DNA from 3 places in the Peribacillus sp. YIM B13477 genome. Region 2 is predicted to be linked to each of the others. Evidence: riboswitches for the same ligand, from Rfam matches in the RefSeq annotation. Region 2 holds a riboswitch; each other region holds the start of a gene.
The links. A riboswitch is a leader RNA that binds a small molecule or an ion and turns the genes downstream of it on or off. The one in region 2 is predicted to bind cobalamin.
Positions count from the first base shown of each region.

Region 1: it holds a riboswitch for cobalamin, as region 2 does, so the genes downstream of both, ACFX4H_RS16860 ((2Fe-2S) ferredoxin domain-containing protein) here and metE (5-methyltetrahydropteroyltriglutamate--homocysteine S-methyltransferase) in region 2, are expected to answer to the same signal.
Region 3: it holds a riboswitch for cobalamin, as region 2 does, so the genes downstream of both, ACFX4H_RS19710 (ABC transporter substrate-binding protein) here and metE (5-methyltetrahydropteroyltriglutamate--homocysteine S-methyltransferase) in region 2, are expected to answer to the same signal.

Region 1 is NZ_JBHZPD010000005.1:198,766-204,255, reverse strand. Features, by position in the region: gene ACFX4H_RS16870 (energy-coupling factor ABC transporter permease) at 1-568, opposite strand, end outside; gene ACFX4H_RS16865 (hypothetical protein) at 632-760, opposite strand; cobalamin riboswitch at 744-939, opposite strand; cobalamin riboswitch at 1,141-1,330, shown strand; gene ACFX4H_RS16860 ((2Fe-2S) ferredoxin domain-containing protein) at 1,483-1,851, shown strand; gene cobJ (precorrin-3B C(17)-methyltransferase) at 1,866-3,503, shown strand; gene ACFX4H_RS16850 (sirohydrochlorin chelatase) at 3,522-4,442, shown strand; gene cobK (precorrin-6A reductase) at 4,439-5,209, shown strand; gene ACFX4H_RS16840 (precorrin-8X methylmutase) at 5,222-5,490, shown strand, end outside.
Region 2 is NZ_JBHZPD010000014.1:3,271-8,760, forward strand. Features, by position in the region: gene ACFX4H_RS24420 (aminopeptidase) at 166-1,275, opposite strand; gene bcp (thioredoxin-dependent thiol peroxidase) at 1,287-1,757, opposite strand; gene ACFX4H_RS24430 (potassium channel family protein) at 1,820-2,239, opposite strand; cobalamin riboswitch at 2,476-2,667, shown strand; gene metE (5-methyltetrahydropteroyltriglutamate--homocysteine S-methyltransferase) at 2,814-5,123, shown strand; gene ACFX4H_RS24440 (acyl-CoA thioesterase) at 5,116-5,490, shown strand, end outside.
Region 3 is NZ_JBHZPD010000007.1:111,071-116,560, reverse strand. Features, by position in the region: gene ACFX4H_RS19720 (heme ABC transporter ATP-binding protein) at 1-1,340, opposite strand, end outside; gene ACFX4H_RS19715 (FecCD family ABC transporter permease) at 1,346-2,401, opposite strand; gene ACFX4H_RS19710 (ABC transporter substrate-binding protein) at 2,364-3,329, opposite strand; cobalamin riboswitch at 3,508-3,682, opposite strand; gene ACFX4H_RS19705 (polysaccharide deacetylase family protein) at 3,769-4,617, opposite strand; tRNA gene ACFX4H_RS19700 (tRNA-Arg) at 4,847-4,920, shown strand; gene ACFX4H_RS19695 (hypothetical protein) at 5,097-5,270, shown strand; gene ACFX4H_RS19690 (hypothetical protein) at 5,379-5,490, opposite strand, start outside.

The DNA.
Region 1 (5,490 bases), on a different contig from region 2:
AAGGGAAAGCAAGAGCAAGTTGAACAGAAGTTACCACATAGGTGCCCAAATCCCCAAAAGCAGCTGCCAAGAATACGGCAAGTGAAAAAGACCATCCCAATTTAGTTGCGCCCTTGAAGACAAAGTAAGCAATGAAGGGTCCGCAAACGGCCATGGAGAATGCATTGGCCCCTAATGTCGTCAATCCTCCGTGTGCCAGTAAAACAGCTTGAAATAACAGAACGATGGAGCCGACCACACTCATGGCCAACGGTCCGAATAGTATGGAACCTAAACCAACTCCGGTAGGGTGCGAAGAACTTCCCGTAACGGAAGGAATCTTTAGGGCCGATAATATAAATACAAATGCGCCCGATAGGCCAAGTATCATTTTTGTTTCTGGGTTTTCCCTTACTTTGGACCTAATGGACCGGTAACCCAAGATTAAAAATGGAAGCGTCACGGCCCACCAGAATATAGCCCATTCTATGGGTAAAAAGCCCTCCATGATATGCATGGCCAATGCCCGTTTCGGGACAAAAAGCAGTAAAATGACAAAATAAATAATTTTCCAATTGGTTCTTTTCATTCTTTCTCCTTTCAACACTTTTAATTGTTCTGATCAATCTTGAGAAGAAAAGCGGCGCCCAAACTAAAAAGCACTTCTCTCAAAGGAAAGAAGTGCGTAATGAACAGGAATTTTGCAGCATGAACCAACCATGGGCCATTTTGCCTGATCCGCACGCCCATCCTCGTAGGCTGAAACAGTTTCACGCTTCATGGCAGGTCTCCTGGCTTTGGTTCATCATCCCATTACATCCTTCCCATCTCATTTGACAGTGGATTAAAGTTAACGTAATGGAACTTCCCTTTACAGTGGCGGGACCGCTCCGGATTTTCACCGGCTTCCCTTTTAAGCTGAATTCCGAGAAATTCAACACCATGAAACTTATGTAATTATTTAGAAAATTCTCGTATAGTGTACCATAAAGAAATAATTCCAGCTACACTATCTTTTTTTGGAGGCCGAAATTTGTTGCGAGGAAAGGATTGTAACTGGTTTTACACGTTTAAACTTTTCTAAACAGTCGGAATAAACTATTGAATTTTGACAAAGTTGTTATATGATAGATTAAGTTAGTTGGAAATGTATAATAAAACCAAATATTTCATTTTAAAAGTGCCCTTGTGTGAATAAGCAAGGGATAATAGGGAAATCGGTGAAAATCCGATGCAGCCCCCGCTACTGTAATCGCTGATGAAATTGTCGATAGCCACTGGCATTATGCCGGGAAGGGACAAAGTAAAATGAAGCGTAAGCCAGGAAACCTGCTTTTAAAATTGCATGATACTTTTCGGAGGGAAAGGTAGAAGGACTATGACGATTTTGGGAGGATTTGGCATGCTTGCCTTTGGCTCCTCATTCATATAGTTTTTCTAAAACCTTGACTCTTATGTTAAGGTTTTTTATTTTGCCTTTTCCCTGAACTCAGGAGGAAGAAGATGACTACTTGGAACTTGACGGGTACAAATACGCATCTGTTGATTTGTAATGGGAGCAGCTGCATGAAAAAGGGCGGGGAAGAAGTAACCCAAGCGATTCGCGATGAAATTGCTTCAAAAGGGCTGGATCTGAAAATCCATACAACGAGGACACGCTGTAACGGAAGATGTAAGGATGCCTGCGTTGTGATTGCCTATCCCCAAGGAAACTGGTATCGAGTGGAAACGCCTGATTTCGGTCGGCAGATCGTCAGTAATATCGATGAGGGTGAGTTTGTTCCACAGATGATCTATCAGTACAATGACGGGGAAATGACCCCTAATCCGGATTTTCCTGCTCATACGGGTATTTCAAAGAACAAAGCGTAAAAGGAGATGTCTTAATGAGTACAAACGGTAAATTATTCGTCGTGGGGTTTGGGCCCGGGAATTTTGAACACATTACCAAACGTGCCGTCGAAGCCCTTCAAGAAAGTGACTACATCATTGGTTATAAAACTTATGTTGAACTCATTCAGGGACTGCTAACAGATCAAACGATCATTAGTACGGGGATGACTGAAGAGGTATCACGTGCACAGGAAGCAGTGAAACAAGCGGAGCTGGGAAAGAAAGTGGCGGTGATTTCCAGTGGGGATGCCGGAGTTTACGGAATGGCAGGGTTGGTTTATGAAGTATTGATTGAAAAAGGCTGGAAAGAAGAAACTGGAGTGGGCATTGAAGTCATTCCTGGCATCTCAGCAATCAACTCATGTGCGTCTTTACTTGGGGCGCCCGTCATGCACGATTCGTGTACGATCAGCCTCAGTGATCATTTAACTCCTTGGGAACTGATCGCTAAAAGGGTTGAAGCAGCTGCAATGGCAGACTTTGTCATTGCACTTTATAATCCGCGCAGCGGCAGGCGGACCCGGCAAATTGTTGAAACACAGAAGATTCTCCTTCGCTACCGCTCGCCGGATACACCTGTCGGGTTGGTGAAAAGTGCTTATCGCGATAGGCAGGATATTGTCATAACCAATTTGCAGGATATGTTGAATCACGATATTGGAATGTTGACAACCGTCATTATCGGTAATTCATCCACCTTTTTATATGATGACAAAATCATCACACCAAGAGGCTATCAGAGAAAATATACGCTGAATTCGGAAAAGCAAACATTGAAGCCGCATCAGCGACTGCAAAAAGAAGCGGAACCGTGGGCATTAGATCAAGAAGCCTTAACCGAGTCCGCTGGAGGAGTTGGATTACTTACAAAAGCACCAGAAAAGAAGCCAGCTTCCTTTGAAATGGCAATGGAGGCTCTGTCAAGAGTCAAGGGTCAAGCCGTTAAGCAATCCATTCAGACGATTGTTCAGCAAAAAATGGAGTCGGTATTTGAACTTGCCGTTAGTCCAGGTGTGGCGAATAAACAATTCACTCCCAAACAAATGATGACACTTGCGGAAGTTGTCGGGGAAAAGGGAACGATGGAATATACACCAAATCATAAAATCGTCTTAAAGATCCCGACAATGGATCCGGAAGTCATTACAGGGAAATTGCAATCAGCTAACTTTCTTTTGTCGCCGATTGGGGATGTACTGACATTAAAAGCCTGTGATTTCTGTGATGGTGAAAAAGCGGAATCCATTCCTTATGCGGACGAAATACACCGGGTGCTTGGCGGAATGAGCATGCCCAAGGAACTGAACATCGGTTTTAATGGGTGTGGGATGGCTTGTTATAGTGCTGTGATGGATGATATCGGGATTGTCTTCCGAAAAGGGAAGTTCGACTTATTTCTTGGAGCTAAACCGGTTGGAAGAACAGCCCATCCGGGTCAGCCGGTAGCGGAAGGCATTGAACCGGAACAGCTTGTAGAACTGATCACGGACATTGTCGGCGAGTATAAGCAAAATGCCCATCCAAATGAGCGGCTTTTTAAATACTTCAAACGTTCGAAAAAGATACAGAATTTTTCTTATCAGGACATCGCTCCCAAAATAAACATAGAGCCTGCGCCTTGTGAAGACTAATCAAGAGGGGGAAAGTAAATGAAAGCAGTTTTGTTCGTAGGACACGGAAGCCGGTTGGCTTCGGGAAATGAAGAAGTCCGTCATTTTATTGAAAATATGATTCCGGCAATGGACGGGCGTTTCCTAGTGGAAACGTGCTTCTTGGAATTTGCGGCACCGAATATATCCAAAGGAATTGATAATTGTGTAAAACGAGGGGCTACTGAAGTTATCGTCATACCGATCATTTTGTTGCATGCAGGACATTCGAAGTTACATATCCCAGCTGAAATAGAGGATGGGAAAACCAAGTATCCAGAAGTGAAATTCACATATGGCCAAACGATCGGGGTCCACCATGATGTATTGACGATCCTGACAGACCGTCTTGAGGAAGCGGGATTCGATACGACCTCTGAACATTCTGAGACAGCGATATTGCTAATTGGCCGAGGTGGCAGTGATGCTGATGCCAATAGTGATATATATAAAATTTCACGATTATTATGGGAAAAATTAAGCGTTAAATGGGTCGAAACAGCCTTCATGGGTGTAACGGACCCACACGTGGATGAAGGTATTGAACGATGCATCCGATTAGGGGCAAAAAAAATTGTGATGCTGCCATATTTCCTCTTCACTGGGGTGTTGATGGAAAGAATGGAGGAAATGCTGAAAGGCTATCAAGAGCAATATCATGATCGAGAATTCATATTGGCAAAGTACTTTGGATATCATCCAACCTTACAGAACATTCTGCAAGAACGAGTAATTGAAGCCAGTGAAGGCAAATCAAGCGGGGCGCGTGATTTGGAAAACTATCGTAAACATGTCGAGGTACATGGACATGCTCACCATCATCACAATCACGACCACGACCATGATCATCACCATGATCACAATCACGACCACGACCATCACCACGATCATGATGGGCAAGCGGTGGGGACATCAAAATGATTTTGTTCTTGGCGGGTACAAGTGATGCAAGGGAATTAGCGATTGAGATGCAGCATGTGGGGTACAAGGTTTTGGCAACTGTTGTAACCGAATCGGCTGCCAAGAGTTTGCAGGATGCAGGGATATCCACCCGGATTGGCCGATTATCTGCAGAAGATATGACATCTTTGATCTCTGCAAAAGGTTTTCAGGCTGTAGTCGATGCAAGTCACCCATTTGCCGAAGAAGCATCCAAAAACGCCCTTAACGGAGCAAAGATAGCAAATGTTCCTTATATTCGTTATGAGCGTGAAAGTCAACGGTTTCAGAATGATAAATTGATAGTTGTCCGTGATTATGAGGAAGCTGCCAAGCTTGCCGCAGAAAAACGGGGAGTCATCATGCTCACGACCGGAAGTAAAACCCTAGCCGTGTTTGCAAAAGAATTGGTGGGGCTCGAGAATACCAGAGTCATAGCGAGAATGCTGCCACGCATGGACAATATGGAAAAATGTGCGCAGCTGGGCATTGAACAAAAAAATATCGTTGCGATTCAAGGGCCATTTTCCAAAGAATTAAATAAAGCTCTATATGAACAGTATGGGGTCACATTGATGATAACGAAAGAAAGCGGCAAGGTCGGTGCGGTTGATGAGAAATTGGAAGCCGCGTTGGAATGTGGAATAGAGACGATCATGATATCTCGACCGGATGTCGACTATCAGAATGTTCATTCCAGTTTTGAACATGTCATTGCCGAGTTGAATAATCAATTAAAAGGAAAATAGGAGGAATGCAAGATGGATTTTAAAACGGATTTTAAACCGCTAACGGTAGACCCTGACAAAATATATGATTATAGTTTTTCAATCATTGCTGAAGAAATGGGCAATCATGATTTTTCTGAAGATGAATGGAAGATCGTCCGCAGGGTCATTCATGCTTCAGCGGATTTTGAATTGGGAAGAAGTGTCATCATCCATCCAAATGCCATTCAAGCTGGTGTGGAAGCCATTCGCAAAGGAAGGCATGTCATTGCTGATGTGCAAATGATCGAGAGCGGTACAGG
Region 2 (5,490 bases):
GTCGAAAGTACTAACATGTATATCTCCCCCTTTTAATTAACATAAAAAAACACGGGCTCTATGTGTCCCGCGCAACTTTCTCTGAGGAGGTATTCCCTTAATAAAGCATATTCTGGTGTCCCCTTTTTGAGTTGGACAAAAGCCTCATCCTTATTAAAAAAGGCTTTATTTTAAAGAATTTGGGTTTAATGCATGTAATTCCGGCAAAACAAAAAAGCCATCCCTTCTGATCAGGACGTCGTCGAAATAGATGTCACCGCCCCCATATTCCGGACGCTGGATCAAGACCATATCCCAATGTATCGATGACCTGTTTCCATTATCCGCTTCATCATAGGCAAGTCCAAGAGCCAAGTGCAGGCTCCCGCTTATTTTCTCATCCAACAAAATATCGTCCATAGGTTCCAATATGTATGGATTGATTCCAATAGCGAACTCCCCTATAAACCGGGACCCTTCATCAATATTCAGAATTTGGTTCATTTCAGGGTCACGATTGGAAGTCGCTTTAATGATTTTCCCCTTTTTCAAGTTTAATTCTATGTCACTAAAGGTGATTCCTTCATAGGTTGTGGGTGTGTTGAAGGATATCCTTCCATTGAGACTATCTTTTATGGGTGCCGTAAATACTTCCCCATCCGGTAAATTGTTTTTTCCGGCACATATGACGGCCGGCATGCCTTTGATGGAAAAGGTCAAATCTGTCCTTGGTGAAACGATCCTGACTTTGTCAGTACGTTGCATCAATTGTTTTAACGGCTTCAAAGCCGCCTCCATTTTTCCGTAATCCATTGTGCATACGTTCAAAAGAAAGTCTTCGTACCTATTGAAGGTCATGCCGGCTTTTTGCGCTGATGCCTTGGTGGGATAATTAAGTAAGACCCAACGTCGGTTGTTTACATAAAAAAGTGTAGGGGAATTCATGGCCTCCCCTTGAAGACGGTGCCTCTCGATGGGAACATCAGTCATTTCGGCATTGTTTTCTTCCCCAGTGATGATGATGACCGCATCGATATCCGTATATTTCTTCAAGGCCCATTGTGAAGCTGTGTCAAGCTGCTCCTTCACATTCCCTAGTAACAGGTGGCGGCTTATCTCATCGTCCTCGAGTTCCACATATGGATAAGCACCCACTCTGTATATTTCATCAATCAACTCTTTCAATAATGGTTTTGTGTTGATATGCCCCCGTATGAGGATTCTCTCTTTAGGCTGTAATTGTATCGAATGATGAATCAGCCTGGCTGCAAGCTTCGTTATCCTCTCATCCCTCATCTGCCTATCCCTTATTTTTCGAGTTCGCGAAGAGTTTCAAGCGCTTCTTCGACGTGGCCTTTAACCTTTACTTTACGCCATTCTTTGACTACATTTCCAGCCTTATCAATGAGGAAAGTTGAACGTTCAATGCCCATATACTCCTTGCCGAAGTTCTTTTTCAATTGCCAAACATCAAATGATTCAGCCGCTTCATGATTTTCGTCAGCCAGCAGCAGAAAAGGCAGTCCATGTTTTTCGATGAATTTTTCATGACGTGCCGCTGGATCTGGGCTGATACCAAGGATGACCGCGTTCAGTTCCTCGAATTGCTCATTATGGTCCCGGAAATCACAGGCCTCCGTCGTGCAACCTGGCGTCATGTCTTTTGGGTAAAAATATAAAACAATGTTTTTCCCCTTAAAATCCGATAGGGAAACCATTTCACCATTGTTTGCAGGGAGTTTGAAATCAGGTGCTTTTTCTCCAATTTTAACAGTCATATTGAACCCTCCATTTCTTTCATTATGGTAAGAGTACCCAATAATCGAAAGAAACACAACTTTCATTTATCCTTCCTATCTTTCTGCTCCAGATCGATCACCGTCCGAATCACGAACGCTGCCGGCAGTGTATACCCAATGAAGGCCTGAATGGTAGCTATCATCCTGCCCATGCCAATCGGGGCTATATCTCCATACCCTACAGAAAACATCGTCATCGCACTAAAATAAAAAGAAGTCTTCAATTGTTCATAGAAAGTCCCATCCAACCGATTGCCCATATCAAGAATCACCGAATGATTCTGAAGCTCGTATAATAAATATATCAGTGCAAATCCAACTAATATCGTCGCATATAAATTGCCAAGCCACAGCATATCCTCAAGAGAAAACTTCTTTCCTCCCGACTCAACAAGAAATAACGTACGAATGCTCATCACCATGCAAAAAATGATCCCTGCAATCAAGATGTAGAAAGTCATCCCCCACGCCCCATTTCAAAACGCCACTTCCTCTATACATACTCCCTGTCCAAACAATATATTCTTTTTAGGAATCAGCCTTATCACCGACAAACGCATTAAACGGAAACTTTCCCTAATTCTTTTTCCATGTTGACCCTTTTGGTCGGATATGTTAAGATTGCCTAAATTTTTATAATAGTTTTTATTTTATAAATCTTTGACCTGCAAACAGTTAACAATGCAGGTTTTGCAAAATTTCATATGTGGAAATAGGTTCCTAATTTTCATTAGGATTAAAAGGGAAGTCCGGTGTAATTCCGGCACGGTCCCGCCACTGTAATGGGAATGTTAGCGTCAATCAATTTGCCACTGATCAACGGATCGGGAAGGCCAGCCGCTAATGATATTCCCTAAGTCAGGAGACCTGCCTATTTCGACAACACTGTTTTAACCTACGGGAGATAGGGAGGTGTTAGGGACCTTATAATTGTAAGGGGCATTTTGCATGCCTCTTTATTTTAAGCATTTCTAACTTTCTTTTTTGACGGTTAGGAATGCTTTTTTTATTGTTCGATCAATTGAATGTAGGAGGATGGGAATTTTGAAGAGCAGCAGTTTGGGTTACCCTCGAATCGGGGAAGATCGTGAATGGAAACGTACATTGGAAGCTTTCTGGTCCGGTAAAATCGATGAAGCGGAATTTACGTCACAACTAAAAGCCATCCGTTTAGGCAACTTACAAAAACAGAAGCAACGAGGCATTGATATCATCCCAGTCAACGACTTCACTTACTATGATCAAATGCTCGATATGTCCGTCATGTTCGGTCTTGTTCCTGAACGTTATTCAGCTTATGAAGGCGGAAGTGTCCCCCTTTCCGTTTATTATTCAATGGCCCGGGGAAACAATGATGAAGTCGCTTCAGAAATGACGAAATGGTTCAATACGAACTATCACTATATTGTCCCTGAATTAAAACTGGCACAGCTTACTTTAACAGAAAATAAACCACTTACAGCATATCGGGAAGCCAAGGAAAAGCTAGGGATCGAAACGAAGCCCGTTTTGATCGGACCTTATACTTTCCTCTCCCTTTCAAAAGGCTTCAATAAACAAGAAATCCCTGGCATCATCCTGAGACTGCTTCCCCTATACACGCAAATCCTGCGAGAGTTGGAGCAAGAAGGCGTGAAGTGGGTTCAAATGGACGAGCCTTCCCTTGTTTCATCCATTTCCAAAGATGATATGCAAACCGTTACTTACCTCTATGAAAAACTGAATGAAGCAGCACCAAACCTGAACATCATGCTACAAACATACTTTGATGCGGTGGAACATTACCAAGAAGTCATCGAATTACAAGTCCAAGGGATCGGTCTTGATTTTGTACATGATAAAGGGAGGAATTTAAGTAACCTTGAGGCATTCGGTTTCCCGAAGGACAAAGTGCTTGCAGCAGGTGTGATTGATGGAAAAAACATTTGGCTATCTGATTTATCCCAAAAAATCGAATTGATCGAGACACTTAAGAAACAGGTAGCCGAGGACCAAATCTGGCTACAGCCCTCTTGTTCCCTGCTTCATGTCCCGGTGACCGTTCGTAATGAAACCGCCCTTTCAAAAGAAGTGAAAGAGGCCCTTGCTTTCGCTGATGAAAAACTTGAGGAAATCACACTTTTGGTCAAAGGGAATAATCAAGGCATTGAAGCGATCGCCGAAAAAGTCGATGCCAATAAATTTACGATTCAAACGTTAGCCAATTCAAATGTCCGAAATCACGGGTCTGTAAAATCCAATGTCGAAAAGGTTAAAAACGGGACCGCCGGCCGTCAGCTTCCATTTAAAGACCGTTACCAAAAACAACAGGAATTTTTCAAATTGCCTTTTCTCCCTTCGACTACGATCGGCAGCTTTCCGCAGACATTTGAAGTTAAACAAGCACGCGGGAAATTCAATAGAGGAGAATGGACAACCAAGCAATATGAAACATTCGTTAACGAAGAAATCGGCAGGTGGATCGAAATCCAAGAAGAAATCGGTTTGGATGTTCTCGTTCATGGGGAATTCGAACGGACGGATATGGTTGAATACTTCGGCCATAAATTAGGCGGATTCGTCTTTTTAGATAAGGGTTGGGTACAGTCCTATGGATCCCGCTGCGTGAAACCGCCAGTCATCTACGGCGACATCCATTTCATCGAACCGATGACAGTCAGGGAAAGTGTATACGCACAATCACTGACGAAGAAGACGGTGAAGGGAATGCTGACAGGTCCTGTTACGATTTTGAACTGGTCTTTCGTCCGTGATGATATTTCCAGGGAGGATGTTTGCTATCAGCTTGCGCTCGCTTTGGAAAAAGAGGTCATTGCCTTGGAATCTGCTGGAATTAAAATGATTCAGGTTGATGAGCCTGCACTTAGAGAAGGTCTGCCATTGAAAAAAAGCGATCGTGACGAGTATTTGAACTGGGCAGTGAATTCATTCTTGATATCCACATCTAGCGTGGAGGATACAACCCAAATTCACACGCATATGTGCTATTGCGACTTCAATAGTTTCATGGATGTCATCTCCTCCCTCGATGCCGATGTAATTTCCATCGAAACATCCCGCAGTCATGGGGAGCTCGCTTCCGCATTCGAGGAAAAAACATATGAAAAAGGCATTGGCCTGGGGGTGTATGATATTCACAGCCCGCGTGTGCCGGCAGTGGAAGAAATGGTCGATATGATTGAACGAGGCATCAAGGTATTGGATAAAGACCAGTTTTGGATCAATCCCGACTGCGGCCTGAAAACAAGGGGTATCCCGGAAACCGTCGCTTCCCTGAAAAACATGGTCGAAGCAGCAAAAGTCGTCCGTAAAAAACTTTTAGTAAACCAGCAGGCAAATGATTGAAAAGAACGTTGCTCATCCAACACAGCAGTCACGGACTTTTTTAACTGACCTTGTTTTTCCACCGGATACAAATCATCATAATACCATCTTTGGCGGAAAAGTAATGGCCTATGTTGATAAAATAGCTTGCATTTCCGCTATGCGACATTGTCGAAAACCCGTTGTGACTGCTTCAAGCGACTCTTTTGATTTTTTGGCCCCCATCAAAACAGGGGACGCGATCAACCTTGAAGCTTATGTCACCTGTACTCATCGCACATCAATGGAGGTATTCGTGAAAGTGGAACGTGAGAACCTACTAACAGGTGAAAAACAGCTAACGGCACGCGCTTTTTTAACGATGCTTGCCATTGATGAAGACGGTAAG
Region 3 (5,490 bases), on a different contig from region 2:
GCAATCAAAATGCTGTCTGTCGATGTTCCAGTTGCACAAGTATTTGTCACCTTATCCATGACATGCAAATCATGAAGCGCTTTTACTTTTGCCTCGGTCGCAGTCACTATACTGTGGATATATGCCTCTTCTGCCAAATGCCCATTTACGAATATCCATGTATTTATCGTTCCTGGAGCGGAACTCCAAGAATGCCGGTCAGCTAATGAAGCGTCGATGGCATTCCCTACACCGGCCGTCACAATGATAAAAACCGAGAAATCTTCAGCTCTTAATAGCTTGCTTGCGACCGTATCGAGAAAGACAGCTGTCATCATCCCTACCGTTTCCTGAGGCTCAAAACCATGAGTTGTTAAATAGTCGGCCATTTCAACATGGTGATCCTCGCAATCATAACCATGATGGACGTGCCTATTCACAAAATACTTATGCCAGCCCGTCCCCGAACCGGTCACTCCAGAAGACATCGTTCTAAGCGGGATCGGAGACTTCAATTGAATCATCTCAAATCCGACTGTCAAAAAAGAATCATCAATTTCCAACGGGATAGTATCCTGGCCATGCTTTTCCGGAACGATGAACATTTGCGGTTTCGGAAGGGCGGGATGTGGATGTTTTTCGATCGTCGTATGATATACACCCTGAATCCGCTCCTGTTGAAGCACTTCATTCGGCACATCAACAACCTGAATCTGCCCTTTCTCAAGCAGCATAAGCCGATCACAATATAATCCAGCCAAATTCAAATCATGAAAAATTGAAATAACGGTCAACTTCTGCTCTTTTGCCATTTTCCTCATTAGATCAAGAAGATCTTTTTGATAGGAAAGATCCAAATGGTTCGTAGGTTCATCCAAAAAAAGGATTTCCGGCTCTTGGGCAAGGGCCTGTGCCAGCAGGACCCTCTGTCTTTCCCCTCCTGATAATCGATCAAAATGAAGATCCTGAAAATCAGCTACTCCCGTTTGTTCCATCACCCGCTGGACAATCGATTCATCTTCTGCGGACCAACTATGGAACCAACCTGATTGATGGGCATATCGCCCAAGTGAGACCGTCTCTTTTACTGTATAGGAGAAAGCTAATGAGGAATGTTGAGGGAGCACGGCAATGACCTGTGCAAGTTGTTTTGACGAATAATCTTTCAAATCCCTGCCGCTTATCCGTACGCTTCCGCCTTTATAATCGAGCACCCCGCTAAGCATACTTAAAAGCGTCGTTTTCCCGCTGCCATTAGGACCAAGAATCCCGAATAATTCCCCCTTATGTACATCAAAAGAGACAGAGTCCAATACAGCTTTGTTGTGATACCCACCTGTTAACCCTTTTACTTCAAGCATCCGTTTTACCCTTCTCTCCGTCTCTTTAATAAAATCAGCGCAAATGCAGGTGCCCCGATAAGTGAGGTGATCACCCCGATCGGCAGTTCCGATGGGGCAATGATCGTTCGTGCTACAAAATCGGCCAATATCAAGAATCCGCCTCCTATCAACAATGACAACGGAAGCAAATGTTTATGGTCAGGCCCCCAAATCTTACGGACAAAATGAGGAATGACCAATCCTACAAAACCAATCGCCCCTGAAACGGCAACGGCTGCCCCTGTCAATGTCGAACCGGCTATCAAGATCCACATTTTCCGCCGCTTGACATTCACACCTAAATGTTTTGCCCGGTCTTCCCCGAAAGTCATCGCATTCAATTCTTTTGTATTCATGATCAAGGTCAACGAACCTATGATAAAAAACGGCATAATGATTACGATATAATTCCAGCCGCGCATTGAAACGCTTCCCATCAGCCAGCCGATGATTTGTCTTAATTCATCACCTGTCAGCGCAATCATCAATGAAATGAAGGCACTTAAAAACGAGCTGAAAATGATTCCCGTTAAAATGATCGTTTCCACTTTCATCGATCGATCCATTTTTTTTGCAAAAGTCAGTACGCAGAGCATCGTGAGCACTGAACATAAGATACTCAATGCCGGAAGGGTATATAAACCGATGAATGGCAGTGATATATTCAAGAATATTGTCAAAACGGCCCCGACCGATGCTCCTGATGAAATACCTAATGTGTAAGGATCAGCGAGCGGGTTCCGGAGCAGTCCCTGAAAAGCCGCACCCGCAATCGCAAGTGATGCCCCAACCAAACCAGCGAGCAGCACCCGCGGCAAGCGGATGTTCATCACGATATTCGTTAGCATCACATCCGGATCGGCAGAAATCGGCAAGTGGAAAATCTCCTTGCCGATTATTTGTATAAGTACGGGAATCGGAACTGGCACCGAACCAAAGGAAATGCCTATCGTCATTGCGAATAACAAAATCAACAACGCAATCAAATAAGCAAACGCCCATTTAGTTGTCAAATTGGTTCGGATAGACTGCTTTGGCAAGTTCCTCTACTCCTTCTATTAAGCGTGGACCGGAACGGGTCACCAAGTCAGAATGGACATCAAAGACTTGGCCATTCTTAACAGCATTTACGTCTTGCCATCCTTTTCGGGCCGTCACTTCACTTACTGCATCTTTCGTATAATAACCATACGTTGTAATGATGACATCAGGATTTGCAGCAATCATCGACTCTTCATCAATTTTTGCCCAACCGTCCAATTCAGCAGCCGCATTATCCGCTGAAATAATCTGAAGCATCTCATTCATGAACGTATTTTTTCCAGGTGTGTATATTTCCGGTGAAGGCGAAACTTCCACTAAAACGGTCTTCCTATCCTCTTTCTTTACGGATTTGGCTTTTTCCTGGATATCCTTGAGCTTCGTTTTCATATCCGCAACGATTTCGTTTGCCTTATCATGTTCTCCCGTTGCCTTTCCAATCATATCAATAGATTCATAGACTTGGTCAAAGCTTTGTGCATCATTGACTACGAGCACATCTATTCCAGCATCCTTAAGCTGCTGCAAACCCTCATTTGAATTATGGGCACTTGATGCATGCGCAAGAACAAGGTCAGGCTTCATGGAGACAATCAGCTCCGTGTTCATTTCCATTCCGCCAACTTTTTCAATTTCTTTCGTCTCTTCCGGGTAATTATCATTGTCGGAAACACCAACGACCTTTTTACCCAAACCAAGTGCAAAGACCACTTCCGTATTGCTTGGTATCAACGAAACGATTTTCTTCGGTTCTTTTTCTATCGTAACTTTTTCCCCGCTTGCATCTTTAATCGTAATCGGGAAAGCTTCGTGTTGAGCATGATTCGTTTGCTCCTTTTCTTTTCCTTCATCAGCAGCACCACCGCAGCCTACCATCATGCCTGCAGTAAGCAACATCAACAATATCAGACCAAAAATCTTCTTCATTTTCATTCCCCACAATCTTTTTATTTAATTTCTTCATACCTAACAGAGAAAACCAATACCGGAAGATACCCCTAAAACAAAAAGCATCTCCCGTTAAACGGAAGATGCTTGCATGGCAACAATATCAATACGGACTCTTTCTTAGGGTCTGCCACACACCTTCCCATCCGCGTAGGTTACAGGTGTACGAATTCTGGCAGGTCTCCTGGCTCATGGTCATCGTCAACGGCACCTTCCCATATCTCATACAGTGGTACACAGCCGTCAGCTCCCATATACAGTGGCGGGACCGCGTTGGCATTTCACCAACTTCCCTTTTAAGTCATTAAGACACCAAATCGTTCATATGTATATAATTTTCACTGCCTTCATTATACACCATGTAAGAATCGATTATTATATGATTTTTCTGAACAAGTGCGAAATGACCCTTCCACCTTCAATGCTTTGAAGCATTTTCAATCAGCGACGCAAACCCATTGATCGATAACCCTGGTGAAATCCGAACTCGATGCAGAGCATGCATCCCTTGGTCGCTTGAAGCTCCCCCAGGTTCGGTAGTGACTGCCATCTTATATCCAGCTTCTTCTGACAACCTGAGACTCTCTTCGTTATACCGGCCAACCGGATAGGAAAGCACTGTCGTGTCCTGGTCGAGGATATGGTCGAACAGCACCTTCGACTGAACCATTTCGGCTTCTTGCTGCTCTGCGGTCATGCGGTTCAGCTCCAAATGGCTGATGGTATGGCTTTCAATTGAAATCCCATCCCTGCTCATCTCCAACATTTGATTTTCAGTCAGGTGATGACCTTTATCAATGGACTTCCCGATCATGAAGACAGTTGCTTTCATATCATGTTCTTTTAATATCGGGAAGGCCTCCGTGTAGTTATCAGTATAGCCATCATCAAAAGTAATCCAGACGCACTTCTCACTTGGCATCCGATTCTCGGTTAACACGAGGAATGCTTCTTCAGGGGATAATGTATAGTAACCATTCTCCCGAAGCCAAGCCATCTGTGATCGGAATTCCTCCCTTGGAACCCGAAGGCCATTCCCTTCAGAAATGCTGTGATACATCAATATCGGAAGCTGGACCGGGGACTCGGCCTTCATCCAGCCTCCCGTATCGATTTGCCCCTCCGAATCCTGCCCGGTCCCATTCTCAGCCGCTTCGGCCACTTCAATGTCATCTTCCGTAATCGGTGCAGCCGTCTTTGTGGCTATCCCCTCTAAAATCCCTTGTGAGCATCCAGGTAAAATCAAAACCCCCAGCAATGCCGCCATCCTTAAAACTCTATATTTTTTCACTATCATTCTCCTGATTTTTTTATAGTATAATAGTACCAGGAAACCAGTGAACAATAAAGTATTCCATTTAATGAAAAAAGGGGAAAAACGAAAGCTTAGCGACACGCTAAACATTCATGAGGATTTTTTTTCATAAGTATGTGCTATTAGCTTGAAAAGTTTGCCTATAAGAAATATAATAAATAAGTCGTCGACTTTAATATATGTCCCAGTAGCTCAGCAGGATAGAGCGACAGCCTCCTAAGCTGTAGGTCGTAGGTTCGATTCCTATCTGGGACGCTAAAGTTTATAAGCCCTGTTATAATGCGGTTTCTCCGTGTTGTAGCAGGGTTTTTTTCTGTTGGTATGACCGTAAAAGCCGGAAATTGCATGTAGGATAAAAGCATTTCTGTACGTAGGAAACAGTGATATTCCATATCACTATTATTTTTCTATGTTTGGAGGTGCTTTTTTTCATGAAAAAACACGTTATTAAACAGCGTGGAACAGCGTTAAAGGAACGGAAATTGACCAGTAAGACTACGGAAAGTTTCACGATTGAATACACACTGCATGAAGCCTTAGATATTTTTCTACGTGCAAAAGTTGCTGAAGGTGTCCGACAGCGAACATTAGGCGAATATGTGTGAAGTGAAAAGGATATTTTCGAAAATTCTTGTTGGACTATAGTAAAAGGGGTTTATCAGTGATACAGACTGATAAACCCCTAAATTCATTTTATTGAAAATTAATCACTTCTATTTCTTTAATGTTAAAGAGCGTTTCCACGAACCATTCCATTTAAATCCAATAGGGTGTCCTGCAATTATAACACCTAGCACATAAACCCCATCAACAGTTATGTTAGCA